DNA from 4 places in the Pseudomonas sp. MC6 genome. Region 3 is predicted to be linked to each of the others. Evidence: predicted binding sites of a transcription regulator. Region 3 holds the regulator's gene; each other region holds the start of a gene.

The links. The regulator sigma-54, encoded in region 3, starts transcription at its own class of promoters, with help from an activator protein. The targets are predictions, from matches to a motif close to ANTGGCATNNANNTTGCTNT.
Positions count from the first base shown of each region.
Region 1: the regulator sigma-54 is predicted to act here: its motif matches at 1,243-1,262, upstream of flhA (flagellar biosynthesis protein FlhA).
Region 2: the regulator sigma-54 is predicted to act here: its motif matches at 2,030-2,049, upstream of glnA (type I glutamate--ammonia ligase).
Region 4: the regulator sigma-54 is predicted to act here: its motif matches at 2,264-2,283, upstream of glnK (P-II family nitrogen regulator).

Region 1 covers NZ_CP186504.1:3,254,364-3,258,218, reverse strand. The annotation lists gene ACOYXE_RS14540 (Ig-like domain-containing protein) at 1-45, opposite strand, end outside; gene ACOYXE_RS14535 (DUF6124 family protein) at 367-726, opposite strand; gene flhA (flagellar biosynthesis protein FlhA) at 1,363-3,492, shown strand; gene flhF (flagellar biosynthesis protein FlhF) at 3,504-3,855, shown strand, end outside.
Region 2 covers NZ_CP186504.1:4,658,663-4,662,517, forward strand. The annotation lists gene typA (translational GTPase TypA) at 1-221, opposite strand, end outside; gene thiI (tRNA uracil 4-sulfurtransferase ThiI) at 361-1,815, opposite strand; gene glnA (type I glutamate--ammonia ligase) at 2,144-3,550, shown strand.
Region 3 covers NZ_CP186504.1:4,016,634-4,020,488, reverse strand. The annotation lists gene ptsN (PTS IIA-like nitrogen regulatory protein PtsN) at 1-189, opposite strand, end outside; gene hpf (ribosome hibernation-promoting factor, HPF/YfiA family) at 201-509, opposite strand; gene ACOYXE_RS18100 (RNA polymerase factor sigma-54) at 583-2,076, opposite strand; gene lptB (LPS export ABC transporter ATP-binding protein) at 2,264-2,989, opposite strand; gene lptA (lipopolysaccharide transport periplasmic protein LptA) at 2,989-3,534, opposite strand; gene lptC (LPS export ABC transporter periplasmic protein LptC) at 3,521-3,855, opposite strand, start outside.
Region 4 covers NZ_CP186504.1:5,292,909-5,296,763, reverse strand. The annotation lists gene ACOYXE_RS23630 (secondary thiamine-phosphate synthase enzyme YjbQ) at 1-131, opposite strand, end outside; gene ACOYXE_RS23625 (ammonium transporter) at 347-1,684, opposite strand; gene glnK (P-II family nitrogen regulator) at 1,723-2,061, opposite strand; gene ACOYXE_RS23615 (accessory factor UbiK family protein) at 2,476-2,736, shown strand; gene ACOYXE_RS23610 (BRO-N domain-containing protein) at 3,096-3,623, shown strand; gene ACOYXE_RS23605 (HigA family addiction module antitoxin) at 3,618-3,855, opposite strand, start outside.

The DNA of each region.
Region 1 (3,855 bases), 760 kb from region 3:
AATCAGATCGTCGGATTGGATATCAATGGTCGAGTGAGTGTCCATGACGCGCTCCTGACCCGTGACAGGCCGGCATGTGGGTGAAGCGCTATCACACAATGGTTTGTGAATTTTGCCCACTGTCATATCTGACAGGTAGATGCTTGTTTCAGACGAGTGGTCGAGACTCGGCGGCGCGCTCAAGTTTCGTTCGACGTGCCGGCCCTTCCCTTGAAAGCGGAAAGAGTCGAGTTACCAGGCTCAAACGTAAAACGCGCCGCCCCGGTTGATTAGGAGCGGCGGGTTTTGACTGTCCGCAGTTGGGGGTTGCCTGTAGATAGGCCATCGCGAGCAGGCAGTGGCACCAAACAACTCGACCGGCCCGCATCACCGCGGCAACTCCAGATTATCCATCACCCGATTCACCGCCAGTTCGCCGAGCATGATCAATTGCGCGATCCCCAACAATGTCCTGCGCTGCGACGCGGGTATGAGGTGGGCGAAGTCATGGGCGATGGTTCTGGCTGAGGCGAGTGTTTCGCTGGCATCGGCCAGCAGCTCTTCATTTTTGAAGTCCGCGGTGACGGCGTACATCCGGCGGGTTTTACGCGGTGGTGGCGTGGAGCCGGGCGGGCAGAGGTAGTGATCGAGGGCGCGGTCGGCGGCGTCGTGGAGTTTGCTGGAGTCGAGGGAATCGTAGGGGGAGGTGGGGTCGGTTGCGGGTGGGTTGGGGGTTGGTTTGATCATGGTTGAAGCCTCTAGAGTAGTGAAGCTGCCACCGTTCGCTGCTAACGAAGGAGGTGGCGGCCGTACGCGGGTTAGCAGACCAGGACTCTAGAACCCGGCGCACCGAAGTGCCCCACGCAAAGCCGCCATAACGGCAACGGACTTCATGCGTCTAGAGATAACCCGGGCTGCTAAACCCGGTCGCTGATTTGTCAGCGACCGGACCACAATATAACCCGACCCCAAAGCGCACAAGCCGGCGGATTCTGGCTTGGCTGTAGGCATTGGCGCAAGGATTTGTAGCCTTGAGACCGTGTCTTGAGGTGTCTTTTAAACAGCTTCGTTTAAATCGAAAAATTTGTGCCGGACATAAGGGCCTCTTCGCGAGCAGGTTCGCTCCCACAAGAGACTGCATTCCAAATGTGAGAGTGAAATGCACACCAAATGTAGGAGTGAGCCTGCTCGCGATAGCGGAGTGTCAGTTGACGAATTTTTTGGATGACACACCGCTATCGCGAGCAGGCTCACTCCTACAGTGTTCGCGTACACCTTCCTCTCTGTTTCAATCAATCGCAAAAGTTGGAAAGCTTCTTGCAGTACCCGCCGTGAGCCCGCTCTGGGCGTCAAAAGTTTGCTTTAAAGGAACGGGGAAAACCGGTGGATCGCTCTCAGTTATTCAACACTGCTCGCACAAACGTTGCCGACCTCAGTCGAGGCAATCTGGGCGTGCCGTTGTTGCTGCTGGTGATGCTGGCGATGATGATGTTGCCGGTGCCGCCGTTCCTGCTCGACGTGTTCTTCACCTTCAACATTGCCTTGTCGATTGTCGTCCTGCTGGTCTGCGTGTATGCGCTGCGACCGCTGGATTTCGCCGTGTTCCCGACGATTCTGCTGGTTGCGACGTTGCTGCGGCTGGCGTTGAACGTGGCCTCGACGCGGGTGGTCATGCTCCACGGTCAGGACGGCCACGCCGCTGCCGGTAAGGTGATTCAGGCCTTCGGTGAGGTGGTGATCGGCGGTAACTACGTGGTTGGTATCGTGGTTTTCGCGATCCTGATGATCATCAACTTCGTCGTGGTGACCAAGGGTGCCGGGCGGATTTCCGAGGTGAGCGCGCGGTTCACCCTCGATGCGATGCCCGGCAAACAAATGGCGATCGACGCCGACCTCAACGCCGGTCTGATCGACCAGAACCAGGCCAAGATGCGCCGTCAGGAAGTCGCCCAAGAGGCTGAGTTCTACGGTTCGATGGACGGTGCCAGCAAGTTCGTCCGTGGTGACGCCATCGCGGGCCTGCTGATTCTGTTCATCAACCTGATCGGCGGCATGGCCGTGGGTATCTTCCAGCATGGCATGACGTTCGGTGATGCCGGTCGGGTTTACGCCTTGCTGACCATCGGTGACGGTTTAGTGGCGCAATTGCCATCACTGTTGTTATCGACAGCAGCGGCAATCATGGTGACCCGTGCTTCCGGTTCGGAAGACATGGGCAAGCAGATCAATCGCCAGATGTTCGCCTCGCCGAAAGCGCTGGCGGTGGCTGCAGGTTTGATGGCGGTCATGGGGCTGGTGCCGGGCATGCCGCACTTCTCGTTCCTGAGCATGGCCGCGCTGGCCGCTGGCGGCGCGTACCTGTTCTGGAAAAAACAGAATGTGGCCAAGGTCGTAGCGTTGGAAGAGGTCAAGCGCCAGCAGGAACTGCTGCCGTCGCCGGCCCGCGCCATGGAAACCAAAGAGCTCGGCTGGGACGATGTGACGCCCATCGACATGATCGGCCTGGAAGTCGGCTATCGCCTGATTCCGCTGGTGGACCGCAATCAAGGCGGGCAATTGCTGGCGCGGATCAAGGGCGTACGCAAGAAGCTCTCGCAGGATCTGGGCTTCCTGATGCCGACTGTGCACATTCGCGACAACCTCGATCTGGCGCCAAGCGCCTATCGCCTGACCCTGATGGGCGTGATTCTCGCCGAAGCCGAGATCTACCCGGATCGCGAACTGGCGATCAACCCGGGCCAGGTCTACGGCACACTCAACGGTATCAACGCCAAAGATCCGGCTTTCGGCCTGGAAGCGGTGTGGATCGAAATCAGCCAGCGTGCGCAGGCACAATCCCTCGGTTACACGGTGGTGGACGCCAGCACCGTGGTCGCGACTCACTTGAACCAGATTCTATACAAGCACTCCAGCGAGCTGATCGGCCACGAAGAAGTGCAGCAACTCATGCAATTGCTGGCCAAGAGCTCGCCGAAACTGGCAGAAGAGCTGGTGCCGGGCGTGGTCACGTTGTCGCAGTTGCTCAAGGTGCTGCAAGCGCTGCTCGCCGAACACGTGCCGGTGCGCGATATCCGCAGCATTGCCGAAGCCATCGCCAACAACGCCGCGAAGAGTCAAGATACCGCCGCGTTGGTGGCTGCGGTACGGGTCGGCGTATCCCGCGCCATCGTCCAAAGCATTGTAGGCACTGAGTCGGAGCTGCCTGTGATCACCTTGGAACCAAGGTTGGAACAAATATTGCTCAATAGTCTGCAGAAGGCAGGACAAGGCTCGGAAGAGGGCGTTCTGCTGGAGCCAAGCATGGCCGAGAAGCTGCAGCGTTCGCTCATCGAAGCGGCGCAGCGTCAGGAAATGCAAGGTCAGCCGGTGATCCTTTTGGTCGCTGGCCCGATCCGCGCGATGCTCTCGCGCTTTGGCCGCCTCGCAGTCCCTGGATTGCATGTGCTGGCCTACCAGGAAATACCGGACAACAAGCAAGTGACCATCGTTGCGACAGTAGGGCCCAACGGCTGAGGTAGTGGTTTATGCAAGTTAAGCGTTTCTTTGCCGCCGATATGCGTCAGGCCATGAAGCTGGTTCGTGATGAGCTGGGCGCTGATGCCGCCATCATTGGCAACCGCCGCATTGCTGGCGGTGTCGAGCTGACGGCGGCACTGGATTACAAATTGTCGGCGCTGGCGCCACGGGTTCCGAACATGGAACTCGAAGACGAGCTGCGCAAGACTCAGTCGCGCATCGTCACCGCCCAGGCCGAACTGAGCCTGCGTGGCGAAGCCGACGGCAACAGCAATCGCCAGATCTTCGCAGGGCTGCCGTTGACCGCTGGCCTGCCGCTGACTGCCGCTGAACCGCTGAGCGAGCCGACTTACGCTGCTC
Region 2 (3,855 bases), 640 kb from region 3:
TCCACGATGTTGATGTGGTAGCCGTTCCAGTTGATGGCGGTGTTTTTCGCCAGAATGGTAATACCGCGCTCTTTTTCCTGGTCGTTGGAGTCCATCACGCGCTCGTCGTTGAGCTCGTTGCGCTCCAGAGTGCCGGATTGACGCAGGAGTTTGTCTACCAGGGTGGTTTTACCATGGTCAACGTGGGCAATGATGGCGATGTTGCGTAGATTTTCGATCACTTGTGTATCTCGATCAGAGGATTCGGTTTGCTGACAAGTCTTGGCAGCGATTAGCAGTAGTGTCCGGCATGGCCGTTACAGCTTGACGGCGGTGTCGGGGGGCCGGTGACGCAGGCCACAGGCAAACAGCCCCGGGCACTTAGCTCGGTCGATAAACGCGCACATTGGCATGCCCCTCACTGAGCAAATGGTGAGCATGCAGGCGACTCATCACGCCTTTGTCGCAATACAGCAGGTACTGGCGAGTCGGATCCAGCTCCTTGAAACGAGCGTTCACTGCGTAGAACGGCATCGTCTGTACTTCTACGCCAGCGAGTTCCAGCGGCTCATCCTCGGCGGCATCCGGGTGACGGATGTCGATCACGATCTGGCCGGCCAGTGCTTCGCTGACTTCTTCAATCTGTACGTCCTGGCCCAATTCGTCGATCACCCGATCGATCGGCACCAGTTTGGCGTTTTCGAGCGCACGCTCGAGGACCGCCATGTCGAATTCTTTCTCTTCGTGTTCAACGCGACCGCGTTTGGCGGCGGTCTTCGGGTTGACCGAAATGACCCCGCAGTATTCCGGCATGTGCCGGGCGAAATCGGCGGTGCCAATTTCGTTGGCGGTGTCGATGATGTCCTGCTTGTGCGCCACGATCAGCGGACGCAGGACCAGCTTGTCGGTCACACAGTCGATCACCGACAGGTTCGGCAGTGTCTGGCTCGACACCTGGGAGATCGCCTCGCCGGTGACCAGCGCCTCGATCTGCAGACGGTCGGCGATGTTGGAAGCCGCGCGCAACATCATACGCTTCAACACGACGCCCATATGACTGTTATCGACTTTGCCAAGAATTTCGCCCAAAACTTCTTCGAACGGAACACTGACAAATAGCACGCGTTGCGAGCTGCCGTACTTCTTCCAGATGAAATGCGCGACTTCCATCACGCCCAATTCATGGGCACGACCGCCCAGATTGAAGAAGCAGAAGTGCGTCATCAGGCCGCGACGAATGATCTGGTAGGCCGCAACGGTCGAGTCAAAGCCGCCGGACATCAATACCAGCGTCTGCTCCAACGCACCCAGCGGATAGCCGCCGATGCCGTTGTGCTGGCTGTGGATCACAAACAACCGTTTGTCGCGAACTTCGATACGGACTTCGATTTCTGGCGCTTTCAGGTCGATACCAGCAGCACCGCACTCACGGCGCAGCTTGCTGCCGACGTATTTTTCGACGTCCATCGAGCTGAAGCTGTGCTTGCCCGCGCGCTTGCAGCGCACCGAGAAAATCTTCCCGGCCAGTGCATCGCCGTAGTGCTGTTTGCACTTCTCGGTAATGTCGTCGAAATCGCCCAGCGGGTACTCGTCGATCTGCAGAAAGTGCGCGATGCCCGGCATGCAGGTCAGGCGCTCACCCATCTCTTTCAAGGCTTTGGCGTCGGTAACGCGGGTTTCCAGCTCGAGATTGTCCCACACACCGTTCACCACCACGGCCGGGTCCAGGTCACGGAGCACGGTGCGGATGTTCTTGGCCAGCTGGCGGATGAATTTCGTCCGGACAGGTCGGCTTTTGATGGTGATCTCGGGGAAGACTTTTACGATTAGTTTCATGAAAACAGCGCGCGAACGGCCAGCCGAAAAAGGGGGGCGCGGATTATAGCGGAAATTGCTCAAGGTTTAACCAGTTAATGTGCAGAAGGTTTTGTGCGCACCAAAACGGGTCATTTTCGAATCAAGACGCTACATTAGAGGGCGATATTTTCATCATTCAGGCGTTTGAAGCCTTAATAAGCGTGAATTTGGGGCGAAAAACCCATGCTGGGGCACTGGCATGCAATTTGCTCCCTTGTGAGGCAGGTTGCCTTGGCAGAGTATTCGCGCCGGCATCAACCAAATTCAAGGGCATCCACTACCAAGCCCGAAGCCACCCGGAGGACATATGTCGAAGACGGTTCAACTCATCAAAGATCATGACGTCAAGTGGATTGATCTGCGCTTCACGGACACCAAAGGTACTCAGCACCACGTGACCATGCCGGCTCGCGATGCTTTGGACGAAGACTTCTTCGAAGTCGGCAAGATGTTCGACGGTTCCTCCATCGCTGGCTGGAAAGGCATCGAAGCCTCCGACATGATCCTGATGCCGGTTGACGAAACGGCCGTTCTCGACCCGTTCACCGAAGACGCCACCCTGATCCTGGTGTGCGACATCATCGAACCTTCGAGCATGCAAGGCTACGACCGCGACCCACGTGCGATCGCCAAGCGCGCCGAAGAACACCTGAAAGCCACCGGTATCGGTGACACTGTGTTCGCCGGTCCAGAGCCAGAGTTCTTCATCTTTGACTCGGTGAAATTCAAGTCGGACATCTCCGGTTCGATGTTCAAGATCTACTCCGAGCAAGGTTCGTGGATGTCCGACCAGGACATCGAAGGCGGCAACAAGGGTCACCGTCCAGGCGTCAAAGGTGGCTACTTCCCGGTTCCGCCGTTCGATCACGACCACGAAATCCGTACCTCCATGTGCAACGCACTGGAAGAAATGGGCCTGACCGTCGAAGTTCACCACCACGAAGTGGCGACTGCCGGCCAGAACGAAATCGGCGTCAAGTTCAACACCCTGGTGAAGAAAGCCGACGAAACCCAAACCCTGAAGTACGTTGTGCACAACGTTGCTGACGCTTACGGCCGCACCGCGACCTTCATGCCGAAGCCACTGTACGGCGACAACGGTTCGGGCATGCACGTACACATGTCGATCTGGAAAGACGGCAAGAACACCTTCGCAGGTGAAGGCTATGCCGGCCTGTCCGATACCGCTCTGTACTTCATCGGCGGCATCATCAAACACGGTAAGGCCCTGAACGGCTTCACCAACCCGGCGACCAACTCCTACAAGCGTCTGGTGCCAGGCTTCGAAGCTCCAGTGATGCTGGCCTACTCGGCTCGCAACCGCTCCGCTTCGATCCGTATTCCTTACGTGTCGAGCCCGAAAGCCCGCCGTATCGAAGCCCGCTTCCCGGATCCGGCTGCCAACCCGTACCTGGCCTTCGCAGCACTGCTGATGGCTGGTCTGGACGGTATCCAGAACAAGATCCACCCAGGCGACGCTGCCGACAAAAACCTGTACGACCTGCCGCCTGAAGAGGCGAAAGAGATCCCACAAGTTTGCGGCAGCCTGAAAGAAGCTCTGGAAGAGCTGGATAAAGGCCGTGCGTTCCTGACCAAGGGCGGCGTGTTCTCCGACGACTTCATCGACGCTTACATCGCGCTGAAATCGGAAGAAGAAATCAAGGTTCGCACCTTCGTGCACCCACTGGAATATGAGCTGTACTACAGCTGCTGATCCGGTAGCGCCGCGTTACGTGGCGTGAGTGAAAGAGGCCTCCTTCGGGAGGCCTTTTTTATTGCAGATCAAAAAACCCTCACCCTAACCCTCTCCCAGAGGGAGAGGGGACTTATCTCCATGCTTTTCCGAACCTGAGTTCACATGGCAATTTCAGGTCGATGAAATTTGTCAGAGAAACGCGGTCAATCCCCTCTCCCTCTGGGAGAGGGTTAGGGTGAGGGCGTTACCAGATGTTTACCGGGTTGGGCCAACCGCCGCGTCTGGCCTATGCTGCACCCCATCGCTTTCAATCCCGGTCGATT
Region 3 (3,855 bases):
GCCGTTGCCAAAACCGGTGGAACCGAGTTTTTCACGGGCAATCAACGCCTCGAAGACATCTTGCATCTCCAGAGCCGGCACTTCGCGGGCGATCAGGTTGGCAATTTGTTCGAGGGCTTTCTTTTTACTGCCACCCGGCACGTTCACGAGGGAACGGCCGGGGGTCAGGATACTTTCAAGTCGGATCATGGAATGGGGGGTTATCGACCGGTCGCGCCCTGGAGCAGGCTCTGGGTCTTTTCCTTATGCTTTTTGAGTTGTTTATCCAGCTTGTCGGTCAAGGCGTCGATCGCGGCATACATATCGGTATGTTCTGCGTTGGCGACCACTTCACTGCCGGGGATATGCAAGGTGGCTTCGATTTTCTGCTTAAGCTTTTCGACGCACATCGTGACTTGCACGTTGGTGATCTTGTCGAAATGGCGCTCTAATCGTTGAAGTTTCTCATTGATGTAGTCGCGCAGAGGTTCGGTCACTTCCAGTTGGTGTCCACTGATGTTGACTTGCATACAGCTTCTCCTTCGTTGCCAGTGCATAAAGCGGCAGGCTGGATAGCCTGCCACTGGAACGCTGTAACGTGGCTTACATCAACCGCTTGCGTTCGCTCGAAGGCGCGATCCCGAGGGATTCGCGGTACTTGGCGACGGTGCGGCGAGCCACCTGAATGCCTTGTGCCTCCAGTAAACCAGCGATCTTGCTGTCACTCAACGGCTTTTTCTGATTTTCCGCGGCAACCAGTTTTTTGATGATCGCGCGGATCGCCGTGGACGAGCATTCGCCGCCTTCGGAGGTGCTGACGTGGCTGGAGAAAAAGTATTTCAGTTCATAAATACCGCGTGGGGTATGCATGAATTTTTGCGTGGTCACCCGGGAAATTGTCGATTCGTGCATGCCGACCGCCTCAGCGATATCGTGCAGGACCAACGGCTTCATGGCTTCGTCGCCGTACTCCAGAAAACCGCGCTGATGCTCGACGATCTGGGTGGCTACTTTCATCAGGGTTTCGTTGCGGCTCTGCAGGCTCTTGATGAACCAGCGAGCTTCCTGCAACTGATTGCGCATGAAGGTGTTGTCGGCGCTGGTGTCGGCACGACGGACGAAACCGGCGTACTGGGCGTTGACGCGCAGGCGTGGCACCGACTCCTGATTGAGCTCGACCAGCCAGCGTTCGTTATCCTTGCGTACGATAACGTCAGGGACGACGTACTCGGCTTCGGTGGATTCGATTTGCGAACCCGGGCGTGGATTAAGGCTCTGCACCAACTCGATGACCTGGCGCAGCTCGTCTTCCTTGAGCTTCATGCGGCGCATCAACTGGCTGTAGTCGCGGCCGCCGAGCAGGTCAATGTAGTCGGTGACCAGACGTTTCGCTTCCGCCAGCCACGGGGTCTTGGCAGGCAACTGGCGCAATTGCAGCAGCAGGCATTCGCCGAGGTTGCGGGCGCCGATACCGGCTGGTTCAAATTGTTGAATGCGGTGCAGGACGGCTTCGATTTCGTCCAGTTCGATGTCCAGTTCCGGGTCGAACGCCTCGAGGATCTCTTCGAGAGTTTCGTCGAGGTAGCCCTGATTGTTGATGCAGTCGATCAGGGTGACCGCGATCAGGCGATCGGTGTCGGACATCGGTGCAAGGTTCAGTTGCCACAGCAGGTGGCTTTGCAAGCTCTCGCCGGCGGAAGTGCGGGTGGTGAAGTCCCACTCGTCATCATCGCTGCTGGGCAGGCTGCTGGCACTGGTCTGGTAGACGTCCTCCCAGGCGGTGTCGACCGGAAGTTCGTTGGGAATACGCTCGTTCCATTCGCCGTCCTCGAGATTGTCGACCGTCGGGGCGGTTTCCTGATAGGAGGGTTCCTGGATCTCGGTGTTGGGCTTCTGTTCGGCGTTGTCGGCCATGGGGTCGGAATTGTCGAAGTCTTCGCCTTCTTCCTGGCGTTCGAGCATCGGATTGGATTCCAGCGCCTCCTGGATTTCCTGTTGCAGATCCAGGGTCGACAATTGGAGCAGACGGATGGCCTGTTGCAGCTGCGGTGTCATCGTCAGCTGCTGGCCCATTCTCAAGACTAGCGATGGTTTCATGGCAGGGGCTTAACACCTTATTCGCCGGCGCTATGCGCCATCCACTACAGGGCGCCGAAGCGCCAAACTTAAGCAAATTATATGCCTGAAACTGAAGTGTTTGCCTAGAGCGCTGTAACAATTAAAGCGTATTAAATCCTGCTTGAATCGATACAGCGCCCGGGCGGCGCACCGGGCACTGTTGCGCTTACAGGCGGAACTCGTGGCCCAGATACACTTCCTTGACCAGATCGTTGGCCAGGATGGTTTCTGCATCGCCCTCGGCAATCAACTGACCGTCGTTGACGATGTAAGCGGTTTCGCAGATGTCCAGCGTCTCACGGACGTTGTGGTCGGTGATCAGTACACCGATGCCCTTGGCCTTGAGGTGGTGGATGATCTGCTTGATATCGCCGACCGAGATCGGATCGACACCGGCGAACGGTTCGTCGAGCAGGATGAATTTCGGTGCCGTTGCCAGCGCGCGAGCGATCTCCACCCGGCGGCGTTCACCACCGGACAGGCTCATGCCGAGGTTGTCGCGGATGTGACTGATGTGGAATTCCTGCAGCAGGCTTTCCAGCTCTTTGCGACGGCCGGCCTTGTCGAGCTCCTGGCGGGTCTCGAGTATGGCCATGATGTTGTCGGCCACCGACAGTTTGCGGAAGATCGACGCTTCTTGCGGCAGATAGCCGATCCCGGCCTTGGCACGACCGTGCATCGGCTGGTGGCTGACGTCCAGATCATCGATCAGCACGCGGCCCTGATCGGCCTGTACCAGGCCGACGATCATGTAGAAGCAGGTCGTCTTGCCGGCGCCGTTCGGGCCGAGCAGGCCGACGATCTGGCCGCTGTCGATCGACAGGCTGACATCACGCACGACCTGGCGGCTTTTATAGGCCTTGGCCAGGTGCTGAGCTTTCAGAGTTGCCATTACTGGGTTTTCTCGTCGGTTTTCTTCTTCGGCTGGATCACCATATCGATGCGCGGACGCGCTTCGGTGACCTTGCTGCCGGTAGCGCGACCGGCGCTGGCCAGTTTCTTCACGGTGTCATAGACGATTTTCTCGCCTTGCGTCGTGTTGTTGTCCTTGTCGACCACCTTGGCCTTGTCGATCAGCACGACGCGGTTTTGCGCAGCGTGGTACTGGATCGTTACGCCCCAGCCCTGTACAGGCTTGGCATCACCTTGAGTCTGCAGCTGTTCGAAGTAGGCGAGGTTGCCCACCGACGTCACGACGTCGATATCGCCAGCCGGCGTACGGGTGATGGTCACCGTGTTGCCTTTAACGATCATCGAACCCTGGGTAATGATCACATCACCTTTATAGGTGGCGATGCCGTTCTTGTCATCCAGTTGGGCGTCGTCGGCCTGAATGCGGATAGGTTGCTGCTGATCGTTCGGCAGAGCCCAGGCGCTCACGCTTCCCAGTGCTGCGCCCAGACTGAGCAAAATAGGGAGGGTTTTAACGAGCCTCATACTGTCCTCTTACGTTCGATTGCAGGTGTATCCTGCTTTCCTTCAGGTACGCTTTCATTCCGACGCCAGTCGATACACCGCCAGCACCCTCGATTCTAACGGGTTGCTCGGTCTGCGCATATTCTTGCTGCGGGAACACGGTCATGCGGGTGCTGGTGATCAGAGTGCCGCGTTTTTTCTCATCGGTGCGCTGTACGCGTACCGAATCGATCAGTTCAACTTCGGTACCGCCCGAGTTCACTTCGCCGCGTTCGCTGGTCACGTGCCAAGGGAAGTCGGTGCCGCGATACATGTTCAGGTCCGGCTTTGTGACCAGGGTGA
Region 4 (3,855 bases), 1.3 Mb from region 3:
TGCTGCAGCCACAAATGCAACAGACCGACCCGGCACTGCCTGAGTTCAGGCAGGCCAGCGAGTAACTCGTCCGTTACCAGATGAAAGCCCCGGGGCCGTGCCCGCAGGGTTATCAGAGTCTGTTGCCACATACAGTTCTCCGCACGTTCGGGGCGCATTCTAGCGCGCTCTGGGAAAAAACAAAGGCCCTAATATTCGCTCAATGATGTAAGCCATTGGCCGGTGAAAAACCGCCGTCGTAAACACGACTAAAGGCGTACGAAAAATCCTTTCAGCCTGTCGCTTAATGACAAATCCCGGACAAAAAAATGCCCGGCGAACCGGGCAATTTTTTCAGTGCGCGTACTTACAGGTTGTAGCCGCGTTCGTTGTGTTGTGCCAGATCGAGGCCAACCGACTCTTCTTCCTCGGTCACACGCAGACCCATGACGGCGTCGAGGACCTTGAGGATGATGAAGGTGACGATCGCGGTGTAGATCACCGTGAAGCCCACGCCTTTGACCTGAATCCACACTTGCGCACCGATGTCGGTGACGGTGCCGAAGCCACCCAGAGCAGGAGCTGCGAATACACCGGTGAGGATCGCGCCGAGAATACCGCCGATACCGTGTACGCCGAAGGCGTCCAGGGAGTCGTCATAACCGAGCTTGCGTTTCAGGGTGGTGGCGCAGAAGAAGCACACCACACCTGCGGCCAGACCGATGACCAGTGCGCCCATCGGGCCCACGGTGCCAGCTGCTGGAGTGATCGCTACCAGACCGGCAACTACACCCGATGCGATACCCAGTGCACTTGGCTTGCCGTGGGTGACCCACTCGGCAAACATCCAGCCCAGTGCGGCGGCAGCGGTAGCGATCTGAGTGACCAGCATCGCCATGCCGGCGGTGCCGTTGGCCGCCGCAGCGGAACCGGCGTTGAAGCCGAACCAGCCGACCCACAGCATCGCCGCGCCCATCAGGGTGTAACCCAGATTGTGCGGAGCCATCGGGGTGGTCGGGAAGCCTTTGCGCTTGCCCAATACCAGGCAGGCAATCAGACCGGCCACACCGGCGTTGATGTGCACCACGGTGCCGCCGGCGAAGTCGAGTACGCCCCAGTCCCACATCAGGCCGCCGTTGCCGGACCAGACCATGTGCGCGATCGGTGCATAAACCAGGGTGAACCAGATGCCCATGAAGATCAGCATCGCGGAGAACTTCATCCGCTCGGCGAACGCACCGACGATCAGCGCCGGGGTGATGATCGCGAAGGTCATCTGAAAGGTGATGAACACCGCCTCAGGGAACAGCGCCGCAGGGCCGGTCAGGCTCGAAGGCGTGACACCGGCGAGGAACGCCTTGCCCATGCCGCCGAAGAACGAGTTGAAATTGACGACGCCCTGCTCCATACCGGTGGTGTCGAACGCAATGCTGTAGCCATAAATGACCCACAGGATGCTGATCAGACCGGTAATGGCGAAGCACTGCATCATCACGGAAAGAATGTTTTTCGAGCGAACCATGCCGCCGTAAAACAGCGCCAGGCCGGGGATGGTCATGAACAGCACGAGGGCTGTTGAGGTGAGCATCCAGGCGGTATCGCCGGAATTGAGGACCGGGGCCGCCACTTCGTCTGCCGCCATAGCAAGGCCGGGCATTACGATAGACAACAGGGCTCCTAGCCCTGCGAATTTACGCAGAGTCATATTGTTTTCTCCTGGGGCGTTGGGGTTTGTGGCGGCGCTTAGATCGCGTCGGTATCGGTTTCGCCGGTACGGATGCGAATCGCCTGTTCCAGATTGACCACGAAGATCTTGCCGTCACCGATCTTGCCGGTGTTGGCCGCTTTGGTTATCGCTTCGATAACCCGATCCAGATCCTTGTCGTCGATGGCCACGTCGATTTTCACCTTGGGCAGAAAATCGACCACATATTCCGCGCCGCGATACAGCTCGGTGTGACCCTTCTGCCGGCCGAAGCCTTTGACTTCAGTAACGGTAATGCCCTGCACGCCGATTTCGGACAGCGACTCGCGCACGTCGTCCAACTTGAACGGCTTGATGATGGCAGTGACTAGCTTCATGAAAACTCTCTCCCGAATTGGTGGACTTGCCCCAGGAAAACAAACCCGACTCAAGTCTAAGCGCAGTGCCTGGCTTTGTAACGCATCGTCGGCCGTACCTGCCCGACTGACGCCAGCTAACCGCTGCCGACGAAACTCCCCGCTCCGTCTGCCGCACTGCATTCGTCACAGCGACTGCATCAGTGCATGGGTCGAAGGTGACTAAGCAGAAACCTTGCCATCTCGCCAAAAACCTCTGATTTCAATCCCTTGGCCTCTGTCGCACGCCATCCCGTGCAAAACCCCATCCGGATACGCACAACAACGGTGCGTCGCCATCCGTCCGCCTGCGCGAAAAGCGTGCATCCCTGACCACGAGATTGACTATAGACACTGCGTGATACACTGCCGGCCATTGTTTCCAGGACATCCACCATGCTCGCGCCCAAAGACTTCCTCGACGCCCTGAGCGGCACCGCTTCCCGCCTGTTCAACGGCGACACCCCGCTGCCAAAAGCCGAAATCGAAAGCCAGTTCAAGATGCTGCTGCAGAGTGCGTTCAGCAAACTCGACCTGGTGAGCCGTGAAGAATTTGATAGTCAGATGGTTGTGTTGGCGCGTACTCGCGCTCGACTTGAAAGCCTCGAAGCCAAAGTCGCCGAGATGGAAGCGAAGCTGACGCCGCCCGCTGAATAATCCGCGCCCCCTGTAGGAGCTGCCGAAGGCTGCGATCTTTTGATCTCCAGCCCTTCAACCATCCCGGCAACGTCCTACAACCTGCACCACCGCCGTCCGATTGCGCCGAAAAGCCCAGGTTTCTAAGCTCACCCGATGCTGAATGTTCAGCACCGGGTTTGGCGACCCGAACAGCTTAAGGCGCACGACAACCATGATGGCGGCTACATTTACCGCCACATCGTTTCATGGCGGTTGTGCGTGGGAGACCTTCGGGTCTGCCGGGTTCCTTTTGCTCCGGTTCGCCAACCCGCGTACAACTGCCACCCAATCGTTTGGCGACGATTGAGGGCAGCCCCTTAAGCAAGAGGAACTGCTCCATGAATCAAGAAGAGACTTATCTAAGCCCGCACATCTTCACCCGCCACAAACTCCCCCTCCACGCCCTTCTCATCCAGAACCAACCCTGGTTCTGCGCCCGAGACCTGAGCCGCCTGCTGCACATCTACCTCAACGAACGCATGCTGCGAAAACTCGACCCCGACCAATACCAAACCCGTAAAACCCTGATCCACAACCAGATCGAAAACACCCTGCTGATCAGCGAATCAGGCATCTACGCCCTCCTCGTCTACCACTACTGCCCCGAATACCGAGCGCTGCGCGAATGGCTCACCCACCAAGTCATCCCCACCCTGCGCGACGCCCAACACCCCACCACAAGCGAACGCCCACACCTGAGCCTGCTCAGTTGGCCGGACATGACATTGAGTTTGTTGCACTGGAATAACCAGCCGTGGATACGGTTGCAGGATGTGCCGCAGATGATGGTGGAACGGGAACAGACCAAGCGCCCAATGACGGGGCCATGGTGGAAAAGAGCTTCGCGAATGCTGCAATCGCTATAAACCCGCATGCCGGAGCTGGGCCCTGCGCAAATCGTAAGTCGATTGCAGATTCATCCAGAACTCAGGCGTAGTGTTGAGATGAGTGGCAAGGCTGATTGCCAGATCGGCGCAGATCCCGAGCTGGCATTTCACAAGCTTTTCGATCTCACTTTCGGGCCATTTCGTGGGCATGGCCAGATCCATGACAGTCATGCCCAACGGCTCCATGAATTCCTTATTCAGAACCTCGCCC